DNA from 3 places in the Ruegeria sp. AG1 genome. Region 3 is predicted to be linked to each of the others. Evidence: riboswitches for the same ligand, from Rfam matches in the RefSeq annotation. Region 3 holds a riboswitch; each other region holds the start of a gene.
What was found. Region 3 has a riboswitch for cobalamin ahead of ACR0B5_RS00475 (aromatic ring-hydroxylating oxygenase subunit alpha). Riboswitches for the same ligand answer to the same signal wherever they lie in the genome.
Positions count from the first base shown of each region.

Region 1: linked by a shared signal. The riboswitch ahead of ACR0B5_RS09560 (DUF4198 domain-containing protein) and the one ahead of ACR0B5_RS00475 (aromatic ring-hydroxylating oxygenase subunit alpha) in region 3 are both predicted to bind cobalamin.
Region 2: linked by a shared signal. The riboswitch ahead of ACR0B5_RS10170 (hypothetical protein) and the one ahead of ACR0B5_RS00475 (aromatic ring-hydroxylating oxygenase subunit alpha) in region 3 are both predicted to bind cobalamin.

Region 1 covers NZ_JBQFYU010000005.1:248,409-253,036, reverse strand. Annotated here, with positions in the region: gene ACR0B5_RS09570 (cobalt ABC transporter permease) at 1-124, opposite strand, end outside; gene cbiM (cobalt transporter CbiM) at 121-732, opposite strand; gene ACR0B5_RS09560 (DUF4198 domain-containing protein) at 739-1,524, opposite strand; cobalamin riboswitch at 1,653-1,854, opposite strand; gene ACR0B5_RS09555 (FKBP-type peptidyl-prolyl cis-trans isomerase) at 2,104-2,532, shown strand; gene ACR0B5_RS09550 (hypothetical protein) at 2,545-2,724, opposite strand; gene ACR0B5_RS09545 (enoyl-ACP reductase FabI) at 2,784-3,575, opposite strand; gene fabB (beta-ketoacyl-ACP synthase I) at 3,581-4,628, opposite strand, start outside.
Region 2 covers NZ_JBQFYU010000005.1:375,243-379,870, reverse strand. Annotated here, with positions in the region: gene ACR0B5_RS10180 (DNA polymerase III subunit gamma/tau) at 49-1,806, opposite strand; gene ACR0B5_RS10175 (phosphatase domain-containing protein) at 1,976-2,479, shown strand; gene ACR0B5_RS10170 (hypothetical protein) at 2,476-2,883, opposite strand; cobalamin riboswitch at 2,972-3,192, opposite strand; gene ACR0B5_RS10165 (alpha/beta hydrolase family protein) at 3,352-4,209, shown strand; gene rsgA (ribosome small subunit-dependent GTPase A) at 4,241-4,628, opposite strand, start outside.
Region 3 covers NZ_JBQFYU010000001.1:104,346-108,973, forward strand. Annotated here, with positions in the region: gene ACR0B5_RS00455 (GNAT family N-acetyltransferase) at 1-248, shown strand, start outside; gene ACR0B5_RS00460 (potassium channel family protein) at 290-646, opposite strand; gene ACR0B5_RS00465 (HlyD family secretion protein) at 674-1,900, opposite strand; gene ACR0B5_RS00470 (hypothetical protein) at 1,893-2,231, opposite strand; cobalamin riboswitch at 2,527-2,730, shown strand; gene ACR0B5_RS00475 (aromatic ring-hydroxylating oxygenase subunit alpha) at 2,795-4,066, shown strand; gene ACR0B5_RS00480 (FAD-binding oxidoreductase) at 4,072-4,628, shown strand, end outside.

The sequences.
Region 1 (4,628 bases), on a different contig from region 3:
CGTTGGAGAAGCCGATTTCCCCTTCGATCGCATCGCTGGATGCAAAAACACCGGCAATCACCTTGTGGGCCAACGCGGGCAGAGGGGCCGCGCATAGGGCCAGGATGAGGGCAATCTTTCTCATGTGGCGGGCCTTGTCAGGAACAGTTCAGGTTTGACTTTTCGTGCCAGTAGAACGGCAAATCCGGTCAGAACGGCCTCGATGATCATCACGGGGATATGCGCAAAGAAGACCAGCTTGGCAGCGGGGAGGAATTCGTCCCCTGACAGGGCCAGTGAGATGCCCACCATGACGGTCGTGGCCGCAATGGCAAAGGCGCCGCCTATGCCGCCCCAGATCGCGCCATGAACAGGTGAGCCGCGACCGATCAGGGGTCGGAACAGCAGCCCCGCCAGTACGGCCGGAAAGGCGATGTTGAGCGTGTTGATCCCCAGTACCGTCAGCCCGCCGAAGCCGAAGAAAACGGCTTGCAGGAGCAGGCCCACAAACAGGGCCGGGAAGGCGGCCCAGCCGAGCAGCAGCCCGGCCAGACCGTTGAGGATCAGATGCACCGACGACGGCCCGATCGGAACATGGATCAGCGAGGCCACGAAGAAACTGGCCGCCAGCACCCCTGCTGTGGGGATGCGGTCCAGATCCAGCGACCTGAGGCCCATTGCGACCCCACCAGCGGCGGCAACGGCTCCGCCGATGACGACCGGGTTGGACAGGGCTCCGTCGACGATGTGCATCGGGGGTTACTCCATGTCCCAGGCGCGGATCCAAATCACCGCGTCCTGGCTCAGCTCTTTGCCTTCATGTTCGGTTTCAGGACCAGCACCGAGGGCGGCAAAGCCCCAGTAACCAGCTTTCGGCACACCGAAGGAAAAATAGCCATTGGCGTCAGAAATTGCGACAACAGCACCACCCGGCATCGGCGAAACGGTAGGCTCGGACGAGGCTTGGTTGTCAAAACTGGGCTTGGCGGCCATGTATTCGATCTCGATCTCAGCGCCGGCAACCGGTTCGCCATTTGCCAGAACCTGACCGGTGAAGGTCGAGCCAGCGATGATGTTGTAGGGCTTGTTCAGCGGCACGATCTCGGTCGCCAGACCTGCGGGGTTCATCCAGTCGGTCGGCAGTTCGTTGCGGTTTAGGAACGCCTTGGTGATCTGCTGGATATAAATATCCTCGGCCTCTTCGTAGTAGGGCTGAGGCACCGTGACCATCACGTAGTCGCCAGAACGCTTGACCGGAACAGATCCCTGAAAGGCCGCGCCTTCGTTTTCAGGGCTTGAGAAGCGGATGGGTTCCAGCGTGTCCAACAGGTCGGTCTTTTCGCCATTGTGGATCACGTAGAATTCCTGCGGCTTTTCCAGATCCATGACATGGCCGTTTTCAAACGGGTGCCAGAAGATCAGCTTGACCGGCACGTCGCCCGGTGCCTCGATCAGCGTGTCGGTGGTGTATTCCAGCAGAAAATGCGCCTGTGCCATCGCTGGAATCGCCAGCGCAGCCGCAGCCGTGCAAAATAGTTTCTTCACAAGGTCTTTCCTTCGTCCTTCGTGCCAACCCCGGCACGTTTCTTGCTTGATATCGGGGCGAACGAGACCATGTACCCGAAATGAGGGCATCGGCCCGATGCACACCCCGGCATCGGTGACACACCCCTTCCGAGGGTGCATATCCGGCAGGTCTCCTGACTTGCGGGTCAAAGCATCGGGCTGGCCTTCCCGGGTGGAACCCAGTGGCGTGTCAGCCCTGCTCACCGCCTACAGTTGCGGGGGCAGTTGCGGCATTGGGTGGATCAGAATTCCCCGCACCGCATTCCCTTTTCTCCGGGCGAACCCGGAACCGGACATGAGGACGCTGATGGCAGAGATTCCCATCATCGGTCAATCTCTATTTAAGACTGTAGCGATAACATCTTGTCGATAGGATGGGATGTTACCGTTCTGCCCACTGGGCATTGCAGGCACGCGTGCAAGCGACGACCAGAGAATGCGCGCGCTTGCAACGTAATCTGGACATCAGAATCAGATGGATGCATCCTGCGCTGCGTCAGACTCCGGCGTAGCGCGCTTGTGTTCGGCGCCTAATTTCCCACAAGCCCCGGAGGCCCAATGTCTGAGATCAAACAAGGCGACACCGTTCGCATCCACTATACTGGCACGCTGCTGGACGAGACCGTGTTTGACAGCTCAGACGGGCGCGATCCGTTAGAGTTCGTGGTTGGTTCGGGCCAGATCATACCCGGCCTGGACAGTGCGATGCCAGGACTGGCGGTTGGTGACAAGAAGCGGGTCGAGATTGCCTGTGTCGACGCTTATGGCCCGATCAACCCGGCGATGCGGCAGGACATCCCGCGTGAGGGTATTCCGGATGATATCCCACTAGAGCCGGGAACCCAGTTGCAGATGCAGACCCCGGACGGTCAGGCGCTGCCGGTAACGGTTGTAGAGGCGAACGAGGCCACGGTGACGCTGGACGCCAATCACCCGCTGGCTGGGCAGGATTTGATTTTCGATATCGAGGTTGTCTCGGTGAGCTAAAGGCTTGGGGTTCTAGCCCCAAAGCCCGTCAAGCGCTGCACGGACTTGCGGTTGCGTGAAGAACACGAACAACACCAGCAATGTGGTCAGCGTCAAAAGCAGAACACGGGCGCGGGGGCTTAGGAACCCCGACTTCCGTTTGGTCTGGGTGCCACGCGTATTGCTGGCAAGGATCTGGTCAGTTTTGCTCATGCCCATATCCCTGACGCCGAAAGATGGTCAAATCTTGGCGGCGTCTGGGAAAGATATGGTCACATGAAATCCGGCTGTGGCATTCCGAGCACGTGGAAACCGCCATCCACCCGGATGATCTCGCCCGAGGTGCAGGCCCCCGCGTCTGAGGTCAGGTAAACCGCCGTGCCGCCAACGGCCTCCAGCGTAGCGTTCGAGCGCATGGGTGCATTTTGGTCGCAGAACTTGTAGGTCTTGCGCGCACCGCCGATTGCCGCCCCGGCCAGGGTCTTCATCGGACCGGGCGAGATTGCGTTCACACGGATGCCTTCGGGGCCGAGGTCGTTGGCCAGATACCGTGTCGCCGATTCCAGCGCGGCTTTGGCAACGCCCATGACGTTGTAATTCGGAACTACACGATTCGAGCCTTGGTAGGTCAGCGTCAGCAGCGAGCCACCATTGTCCTTCATCAGCGGATAGGCGCGACGGGCGACCTCGATGAAAGAGTAGGCCGACACATCCATCGAGTGCTTGAAATTGGCCCTTGTGGTGTTCAGAAACCGGCCTGTCAGCTCGTTCTTGTCCGAATAGGCAATCGCGTGAACGACAAAGTCGATGGTTGGCCAGCGTTCGCCCAACTCGCCAAAGGCGCGGTCCAGCGAGGCGTCATCGGTGACATCCGCATCCACCATGAAGTCGCTGCCGAGGCTTTCGGCCAATGGCTGCAGACGCTTCCCGAACGCGTCGCCCTGATAGGTGAAAGCCAGCTCAGCCCCTGCTTCATGCATCGCTTTCGAGATACCCCAGGCAATCGACCGGTCATTGGCGACACCCATGATCAGGCCGCGTTTCCCTTTTAGAACTTCCGACATCTCGTTCACCCGTTATACTTTGACAGGATCATGGATCCGTTTGTGCCGCCAAAGCCGAAGCTGTTGGTCATGACCGAATCTAAACCTGCATTTTCAACCACTTGAGTTGCAATTTCACCGGGCTGGATGCCTTCGGCTAGTGTGTCGACATTGATCGACGGTGTTATGAAATCATTGTCCAGCATGAGCAGGCAGAAGATCGCCTCAAGCGCGCCGGCCGCGCCTTGTGCGTGCCCGGTCATCGACTTGGTGGATGAGATGGGCGGCACGTTGCCTTCGCCGAAGATGCGACGCACGGCTTCAACTTCGCCCACATCTCCGACCGGGGTCGAGGTGCCGTGCGCGTTGATGTAACCAACTTTGCGGCCTTCTGGCAGGGTCGACAGAGCCAGACGCATCGCGCGCTCACCGCCTTCGCCGGACGGCGCCACCATGTCATGACCGTCCGAGGTTGCAGCATAGCCGGTCACCTCAGCGTAGATCTTGGCACCACGCGCCAGCGCATGGTCCAGATCCTCAAGCACGACAATGCCGCCGCCACCCGAGATCACGAAGCCGTCGCGGTCCTGATCGAACGCGCGCGATGCTTTCTGCGGAGTGTCGTTATACTTCGACGACATCGCGCCCATCGCGTCAAACAGGCAGGACAGGGTCCAATCCAGCTCCTCACCGCCGCCTGCGAACATCACGTCCTGCTTGCCCAGCATGATCTGTTCCGCCGCGTTGCCGATGCAATGCAGCGAGGTCGAGCACGCCGAGGTGATCGAGTAGTTGATACCCTTGATTTTGTAGGCTGTGGCAAGGTTCGCTGAAATCGTGGAACACATGCATTTCGGCACGGCAAAAGGCCCGATCCGCTTGGTGGCGCCGTTCTTCAGCACCGTCTGATGCGCGGTCAGCATTGCGCTGGTGGACGGTCCGCCAGAACCCGCGACCAGTCCGGTGCGCGGATTGACGACCTGATCCTCAGTCAGCCCGGAATCAGCAATCGCCTGTCCCATCGCGATGTGTGCATAGGCCGCGCCCGGTCCCATGAAGCGCAGGGTGCGTTTA
Region 2 (4,628 bases), on a different contig from region 3:
AGCCGATTGCCCGTGGCGGGCGCGGGAGGGTTTGGTTTTGTATAGAGGTCAGTCTTCTTCGAAAGGATCCCATTCATCTTCGACCTCGGGCAGGGCTTCGGTCTCGACTTGGGCGGCGCGTTGTTCCGGTGTTTCGATCCGGGTGATTTTGGCCTTGGGAAAACTTGCCAGAACGGCCTGAACCAGCGGATGCGCCGAGGCCTCTTCTTTCAGATCCAGTTCCGCTTTATCGCGGATTTCGGCGATCGTCGGAGCGTCGCCATCCGATACAATGGACACCGCCCATCTGTTGCCAGTCCAACGTTGCAGGGCCGATCCCAGCCGTGGTGCAAGATCGGTCGGAGCTTGCGACGATGGGGTGAATTCGATCCGTCCTGGCTGGTAAGAGACCAGCCGCACGCCGTTTTCGACCTCGACCAGAAGCTTGACGTCTCGGTTGTTCCGGATCAGCTCGACCACATGTTCGAAACTTGGGTATCGCGCCAGTGCCGTCTGTGTATCTTGCGCCAAGGCGGCGACTGGTGCGCCGCCGGACCCGCGTGGCGCAGGGGCGTAGCTTGTAGTGGCGCGGGCTTCGACCGGGGCCGCGCCGTTGCTTTGAATGGGCATCCCACCGCCAGGCCCGCCTCCAGGGGGAGGAGGCGTATCCTGCAGCCGTTTGATCAGTTCTTCCGGGCTGGGCAGGTCGGCCACATGAGTCAGTCGGATCACAGCCATTTCGGCAGCCATCATGGCGTTGGGGGCGGCTGAAACTTCCTCAAGCGCTTTCAACAGCATCTGCCACATCCGAGTCAGTACCCGCATGGGGAGGGCCTCAGCCATCTGCTGGCCACGGGCGCGTTCATCCGGGGAAACAGTGGGGTCTTCGGCTGCGTCCGGGGTGATCTTCACGACCGAGACCCAATGCGTGATCTCAGCCAGATCACGCAGCACGGCCAGTGGATCAGCCCCTTCGGCGTATTGGCCACCAAGCTCGGTCAGCGCCCCAGCTGCATCGCCCCGCAGGATCATGTCCATGAGATCCAGAACCCGGCCACGATCCGCCAGGCCCAGCATCGCGCGTACTTGATCTGCCGTCGTCTCTCCGGCCCCGTGCGAGATCGCCTGATCCAGCAATGAGGTCGCGTCGCGAGCAGATCCCTCGGCAGCACGGGTGATCAGCGCCAGCGCATCCTCGGCAATCTCTGCGCTCTCAGCTGAGGCGATCTTGCGCAGCAGGCCGATCATATCCTCGGGCTCGATCCTACGTAGGTCGAAGCGTTGGCAGCGCGACAGAACCGTGACGGGAACCTTGCGAATCTCAGTTGTGGCGAAGATGAACTTCACATGCGCCGGCGGCTCCTCAAGCGTCTTGAGCAGCGCGTTGAAGGCGCTGGTCGACAGCATGTGGACTTCATCGATGATGTAGATCTTGTAGCGGGCCGAGGCTGCACGGTAGCGAACACTGTCGATAATCTCGCGAATATCATTCACGCCGGTGCGGCTGGCTGCGTCCATCTCCATGACGTCGACATGACGACCTTCCATGATGGCAACGCAGTGCTCACATTGACCGCAGGGCTCGGTCGTGGGTCCGCCATTTCCGTCCGGTCCGATACAGTTCATGCCTTTCGCAATGATCCGTGCGGTCGTCGTTTTGCCGGTTCCACGAATGCCTGTCATGACAAAGGCTTGCGCGATACGATCCGCCTCGAACGCGTTTTTCAGCGTGCGGACCATCGCATCCTGACCCACCAGATCGGCAAAGGTTTCCGGGCGGTATTTTCGGGCGAGAACCTGATAGGCGGGGCTGTCTGAGTCGGTCATGTCTGCTCTGGCGGATTCGGAACGTCACCGCAGCGTAGAGGCCCGCGCCGCCCGCGTCCACATGAGTTGAAGAACGATTTTGTTTTGGAAACTGGCGCGTCAGGGGTACAATCTTCGGATTGTGAATCAAGCCTAAAGTCAGGATCAACGCTTCCGGGGGGATGCTGTCATGACGAATTTGGTCATTCATGCTTTGCAAGTGGGCGGGGGCACACTTGCCCTAACGTCGATGCCGGGAAAGGGCGGCGACTATGCAGGCGACCTTGAAACGATTGGAGATTGGAGGCCGGGGCTCGTGCTTTCGATGACAACCGAGGCCGAGCTGGTCCAGTTTGGAGCCCGCGATTTTGGCCGCGACGTTCAGGGGCGCGCCAGCCGCTGGGTGCATCTGCCGATTCAGGATTTCGGCGTGCCACCGTCAGAGGTTGATGCGCAATGGCCCGATGTTAGTGCCGCGGCGCGGCAGGCTTTGTCTGGTGGAGGGCGCGTGCTTGTCCATTGTCAGGGCGGATGTGGTCGCTCTGGCATGGTGGTGCTGAGGTTGATGATCGAATGCGGCGAGGCTCCAACCCAAGCGCTGGATCGGTTGCGCAAGCTACGCCCCTGCGCGGTCGAAACCGATGCACAGAAGCACTGGGCCACCTTGCCCGCCCGAGCTTTGGCAGACTCCTAAGCCGACAATTGCAGTTCCGCCGGGGTCGTTTTGCGCGGCGCAATCACTGATGCCTCGAGCATAGCGCAGGGCAGGGATGTCATCGCTGCGCTAGGCAGGCTGTTCGTTTCGGTACCGAACATAAGGTCGGCGTAGCGATCGAGGGTCTCGCTGTCGGCATTAGGATCCGCTCCGCAATAGACCCGCACCCGAGACTGGCTGGCCCGAAACCGGGCGTGGCAGCCGTCCGTGCAATGGGTCAGGTCGCTGCTGCCTTCGATTTCGAAATCCGATGTGGTCGCCGGACCGGCTTGGTCCAGCGCGTCAACCATCGAACGCGCCAGCCGTGCCAATGCAGGGCAAGTCTTGCCCGTATGTTGGCAGATGGTTGCTGAGAACCTATGTGTCTTCGTCTTCCAGATCATCCTGCGCCCTCCGCGCGGTGGACAGGGGCTGGGATCAGGTGGGGCAGATAGGGTCTGTCACGGCCTGCCCGGACACCCCGCCCGAGTTTGGGTTATGTTGACAATGGCAGGTCTCCTGACTTGCGGGTCATCGCTTTGCCGACCTTCCCGGCCTTTCGGCCAGTGGCTCCTCGACATCGCTCACCGCTTACAGTTGCGGGGGCAGTCGCGGATTTGGTTCATCCCGAGCGAGCCGGGTAAAACCGCACCGTGTTCCCTTTTCATCCCGACCTCTTGCGAAAGCCGGGAACCATCGCACTATCGCTAGCGTTCATAACCATTCTGAGTCAAGTTGAACTTTCTGCGTTGCGGAAAGCCGATCCGCGAAGTGGACGCGTGGTCAAGCGGGATCGCAGTTGACTTGCATGGGCTGTCTGGGGTCAAGTTGCAATATGAACTCATCAGTTCAGTTTTCCACCGAGGATACCCATGTTGGATTCAAACCAAACAGTGCTGATCGAAGATGTTCAGATCCCGGTGGGGGATGGCGCCCTGTCCGGGCGGATTTACCGGCCCGTGGCGCAGCCCGAAACCGTAGTGGTGGTCAACAGCGCGACGGGAGTTCCGCGTGACTACTACAAGCATTTCGCACAGTGGTTGGCGTCGGATCGGGATATCGCCTGTCTGATCTATGACTACCGGGAATTCGGTCATTCGAAATCGGGGCCACAGCGTCGGTCGAAGATCTCGATGGCGGATTGGGCGTTGCAGGACATGCCCGCCGCGCGGGCCGAGATGCGCCGACGGTTCCCGCTGGCGCAGCAATGGTCAGTTGGTCATTCGCTTGGAGGGATGCTGGGGCCAGTGCAGCCGGATATCGACAAGATTGATCGCATGATCTGCGTCTGTTCTGGCCTTGTGAAATTGGGCGATCATCCTTGGCCGTACCGCGCTCTGGCCGGGTTGTTCTGGTATGGGCATGTGCCTCTGGTCGTGAGCGGCCTAGGGTATTTGCCGGGCAAGGCACTTGGGTTTGGAACAGACCTACCGCCTAAGGTCTATTGGCAATGGCGCAAATGGTGCACCGCGCCGCAAAGCTATCTGCCCGAGATCGGAGACACACTGCCGCAAGCTACGTGGCAGGATGCTGACGTTCCCGTCGACCTATTTGCCTTCACAGATGATGAGATGGTCCCAGAAGCTGCCGTTTGGCGGTTGGCCGAGCTTTATGGTCCGAAAGCACGCCGTCACCTGTTGTCACCGGAAGAGTTTGGCGTTCGGGAAATCGGCCATATCGGTGTGTTTGCCCGCCGAAATGCGGTGCTCTGGCCACGATTGATCGCTTGATGGGGGGCGCCGGCGGACCGGCGCCCTTGTTTCAATCGCTGCGCCGCGCGGATTTTCCGTGCATCGCGGATCGGACCATCTTGCCGAAGGCTTTGTCGCGTGCCCGCGCTTCGGCCACGGTCTCAGAGTTGCGCTGATCCTCGCGCCTCAGCTTGCGCCAGCGTTCCAGCCGATCTGCATCCAGTGTGTGTGCTTCAATCGCCGCCTGCACAGCGCAACCGGGCTCGGCCTCATGCTGGCAATCCGAGAACCGGCAGGTTTGGGCCAGCTCCAGAATGTCCGAAAAGACTTCGTCCACCCCGTCCTGGGCATCGAGCAGACGCAGGGCGCGCATGCCGGGGGTGTCGACCAGCCAACCGCCATTTTGCATCGGACGTAAGGCGCGAGACGTCGTGGTATGACGGCCTCGTGCGTCATCC
Region 3 (4,628 bases):
CCAGCATCAACCACTTGAGATCTATTGGAACAGACGCTGTCTTTGTGTTGGGCGTACCGACATTCTACCCCTTATTCGGGTTTGTTCCGACCGACAAAGAGACGCCATATCCGAACCTTCTGACGATCCCAGAGGCATGGATGGTGCTTGAGCTCACTGCAGGATCGGTTGAAAAGCTGGGGGGCAAGGCGATTGCGATCGACCCCTTCATGCATGCGCATCTTTGGGACACATCGCAGCACGAGTGAATGCTGTTTGTCACCCTGAGCTCAAAACGTCGCCAGATGAGTCAGGTGAACGCTGGAACGCCGCGGGCGCCAGACAGTGTTATCGACATTGCAGCCTCGACGGCATGGACGCCAATACCGACAATGATCCCCATTAGGATCAAGCCAGTGAGCGCGTTGATGACCGAGAGAAACCTGCCAGCGGGTTTATGTGGTCTGATGTCGCCATAGCCGACCGTGGTGGCATTAATGAAGGCATGGTAGAGGCTAGGTCCGGCGGGCCAGCCTTCGATCCGACCCATTAATATCCCCAGTACGCAGATCACGACCAACAAAAACACTAGGATCGGTGACAGATAAATCAGGTCCCAGAAGAATACGGACAGAAAACTACAAATGTAGCTGGCCTCGCATGTCATGGCTGAATTTGCCCTCTCTGGCTGGTGTTAATTGAAAACCAGCGTTTTGACTGGCAGCAGAATAGCCTGCGCGCGCAGAACGATGGCGTTTGCTATTCCCATGCCATCCACGATCCGGGCCACAAGGGCCGAAAAGCCCCTGATTTCACCGGCATCAATCTCTTTCGCGCGGCTGGTGTAGGCCACACCAACGCAGGAGCTTCCGGGTGGAATGCCATCAAGATGTTTTGGAAAAATCGGTGCAAGGAAGGCGGTCACCGTACCGGGACGGGCGCGATCCTGCTGATCAAGCAAGGTATCACCCGGTCGGAATTGCCCTGCAGCAATCGCGCCCTGAACGTCATCAACGATCATCGGAATAATCGTAAGAGGTTTGGAGGCGCAGGTGATCTCGACCAACATGCCGGGTTTCAGAACGCTTGCTGAAATCTGACCGAAGGCCGCGATGAAACGCCCTTGACCCGTCACGTCGGGGACCAGAATTCCGGCGGGCCGCAGAATGGGGTTCACGACGTCGCCGGGCTTGAGCAGGAATTGCAGGACTGTTCCATCGACTTCGGCAAACACGGTCGACTTTGAGATCTCGGTCTCTGCCTCTGTCAAGGCGGCGCGTGCGGTTTCAAGTTGCGCGGGCAAAAGCGTGGTCTGGCGCAGTTTGGCCCCGTCCAGAGCGGCAAGTGTGGCTGCGCGCTGACTTTCGGCAGCCGACATGGCCGTTTCCAGACGTTCCAATTCTTGTTCGCTGACGACGGTGTTGTTTCGCTCCGCAAGCTCCAGCCGGCGTTCCAAATCCCGCGTGGCCTGTGCAAGATCGGCCTCGGCGGCCTGAACCCGCGCTGTCGCGCTGGCAATGTCTGTTGCGGCTAGGCCCAAAGCGGCCTCAATCTCTGCGATTCGACGCTGCGCTGTTTGTGCTGCAGCCTCCTGCCGGGTGGTATCCAGTCGGAAAATAGCCTCGCCAGCTTTCACTCTGTCGTTATTGGCAACGTAGACTTCGGCAACCCGCCCTGCGCGATCGGAAAGAATAGTTATTGTGCGAAATGCGGCAGAAACATTCCGCGTTGAGGGGTGAAAATAGAAGATCACCGTGATCAGCGTGACCGCCAGAATCGCGCAGGCCGTCAAGCCCCACCGCAATTCATACCATATATTGAACAGGGTGATTTCGTGGCCCCATCGCTTGCCCTGCCTGTAGCGACGATACAGGTAGTCCGGAACGACAGTAATTAGCGCAGAGAATATCAGCTCAAGCATCGGAGCTCTCCGCGGTGTCCGTTTCCGGATTTAGGGGAAGTATTTCGTGCAAAGGCACGGCCGCGATCAAAATGGCTGCGACCCAGAAAGCATTGTTCAAAGTGAATAGCGAAATCAATCCAAGAACGCCGACCAACTGCATCTGAACCTTGTGCGCGCCTGCCGCCATTCGGTCGGGAATGGCCTGCACCGTAAAATACAGCGCGCCGAACCCAAGCAGCACCATGACCAGAAACAATCCGACAACGATTAGAAAGCCGTCGGTCTCTCCCGGAGGGGTCACCCAGAACGGAAGCCTTGCCATCACCTCATCAGAAACGGAGCTTTCCATGTGACTCCTCCCCTTTTTTGCGATGCGCGCCGAAGGGCCATGTTTGATCAGAAATCCTTCGGCGTGAGAGCCTTAGCAAAGGAAAGGCCCACTTGTATCATTCCGAGATTGCAACATGAATCAAGTTGTCTGCGCTGATCTGGATCAAAAGGTAGGGTCGTCAGCAATGCGCGGCGTGGCATGCGTCTGATTCCGGGATGAAAATGCTTCTCTGTCTCAGGTGCCAGTTTTTGCTGGCCATGTCTGTTTTGTTTTTGGAAATGTCGCAAGGCTTTCAGCCACGAATCCATCCCCGAGTAGGTTGCGCGTGTGAGGTGCTGCTGTTTGGTTCTCAGGCGGCAGAGAATTGGGAAGCCGGTGCAATTCCGGCGCTGCCCCCGCAACGGTAAGGAAGGTCAGGTTCGACAGGTAACCACTGGGACGAGGATCCCGGGAAGGTGTCGAAACCGGGCGTAAGCCCCTTTCAAGTCCGGAAACCAGCCTTGCATATATGTCAAACCGCGGGTGGCGGTGGGGGCACAAGTTTCGGACGTGATCCTCGCACGGCTCCGGACTGGCCTCTGATGTCATCTGCCCAAGCTAAGCCGCGGGGCGCGGCAGGAGAGCCAGAAGTGAGCAACGTTCAAAGCCTGTTGGCGCGTCGAAACCCGGCCTATGCCCTTGAACAGGCATTCTATACAGATCCAGATGTATTTCAGGCCGATCTTGAGGCCATCCACTACCGCGACTGGCTATTTGCCATTCCGGCATGTGAACTGGTGAAAACAGGCGACTATGTAACCTACACTGTGGGCGCATACCGCGTGATCATCGTGCGCGGTGCGGACAATCAGATCCGGGCCTTCCACAACACCTGCCGCCATCGCGGGTCGATCATCTGCAAAGCGGCCAAGGGGAACTCGCCCAAACTGGTCTGCCCCTATCACCAGTGGACCTATGAGCTTGACGGCTCATTGCTGTGGGCGCGTGATATGGGGCCTGATTTCGACCCCAAACAACACGGGCTGAAAACCGTCCACTGCCGGGAACTGGCCGGGCTGGTCTATATCTGTCTTGCAGATGTAGCCCCCGATTTCGACACCTTCGCCAATAAAGCACGGCCCTATCTGGAGCCGCATGATTTGAACAACGCCAAGGTCGCCTTTGAAAGCACGATCATCGAAAAGGGCAACTGGAAGCTTGTTTGGGAAAACAACCGCGAGTGCTATCACTGCGGCGGCAACCACCCTTCGCTGTGCCGGACCTTCCCTGATGATCCCTCGGTAACCGGTATTGAAGGGGGTGAAACCCCGGCCTTCATGCAAGCTCACTTCGACCGTTGCGAGGCTGCAGGGATGCCGTCGCAGTTCTATCTGCATGATGACGGGCAATACCGTCTGGCGCGGATGCCGCTTAAGGAAGGGGCGGAAAGCTACACTCTGGACGGCAAATCTGCGGTGCGCCGCTTTCTGGGCCGCGCGCCCTTTGCCGATGCGGGGACGTTGCTGAAGTTCCACTATCCCAGCACATGGAACCACTTCCTGGCCGATCACTCGATTGTCTTCCGCGTCACTCCGGTCAGCCCGACCGAGACCGAAGTCACCACGAAGTGGCTGGTCACCAAGGATGCGATCGAAGGGGTCGATTATGACGTCAAGCGCCTGACTGAGGTCTGGATGGCCACCAATGATGAAGATCGCCGCGTGGTGGAAGACAACCAGATGGGCATCAACAGTCCGGCCTATGTGCCGGGGCCGTATTCGGGGGTCCAGGAATCCGGTGTTCTGCAATTCACTGATTGGTATTGCAGCGCTTTGGCGCGTCACTTTGCGCCCAACACGATGGCGGCGGAGTGACGGAGATGAAAGACCTGAACGCTGTTGCCTCGATCTGGCAGGATGATGAGAGGCTGGAATGCGTCTCGGTCGTGCCCGAGACGCCAAACACCGCCAGCTTTACGTTCCGCGCCCCGTCCGGGGCTTTGTTTGCCTACCATCCGGGTCAGTTCCTGACGCTCGAGATTCCGGCACCGGGGCAGCCGGGAGGCGTTGTGCATCGGACCTATACGATCTCGTCATCCCCATCACGTCCGCGATCCATTACGATCACGGCCAAGGCGCAGCCGGACAGCATCGGTACTCGTTGGATGCTGGACAATCTGAAGCCGGGTATGCGGATGCGGGCAATTGGCCCGGCGGGTCCGTTCACCAATGCTGAAAGCGTCGCCGCCAAGTATCTGTTCGTCTCGGCGGGGTCGGGCATCACGCCTATGATGTCGATGACAACTTGCATGTGGGACGAAGGCCGCGATCTGGATGTAGTCTTCATCAATTGCGCCAAGCGCCCGTCCGAGATCATCTTCCGCCAACGGTTGGAGCAGATGGCAAGTCGGACGCCGGGTCTGGATCTGAAGTTCGT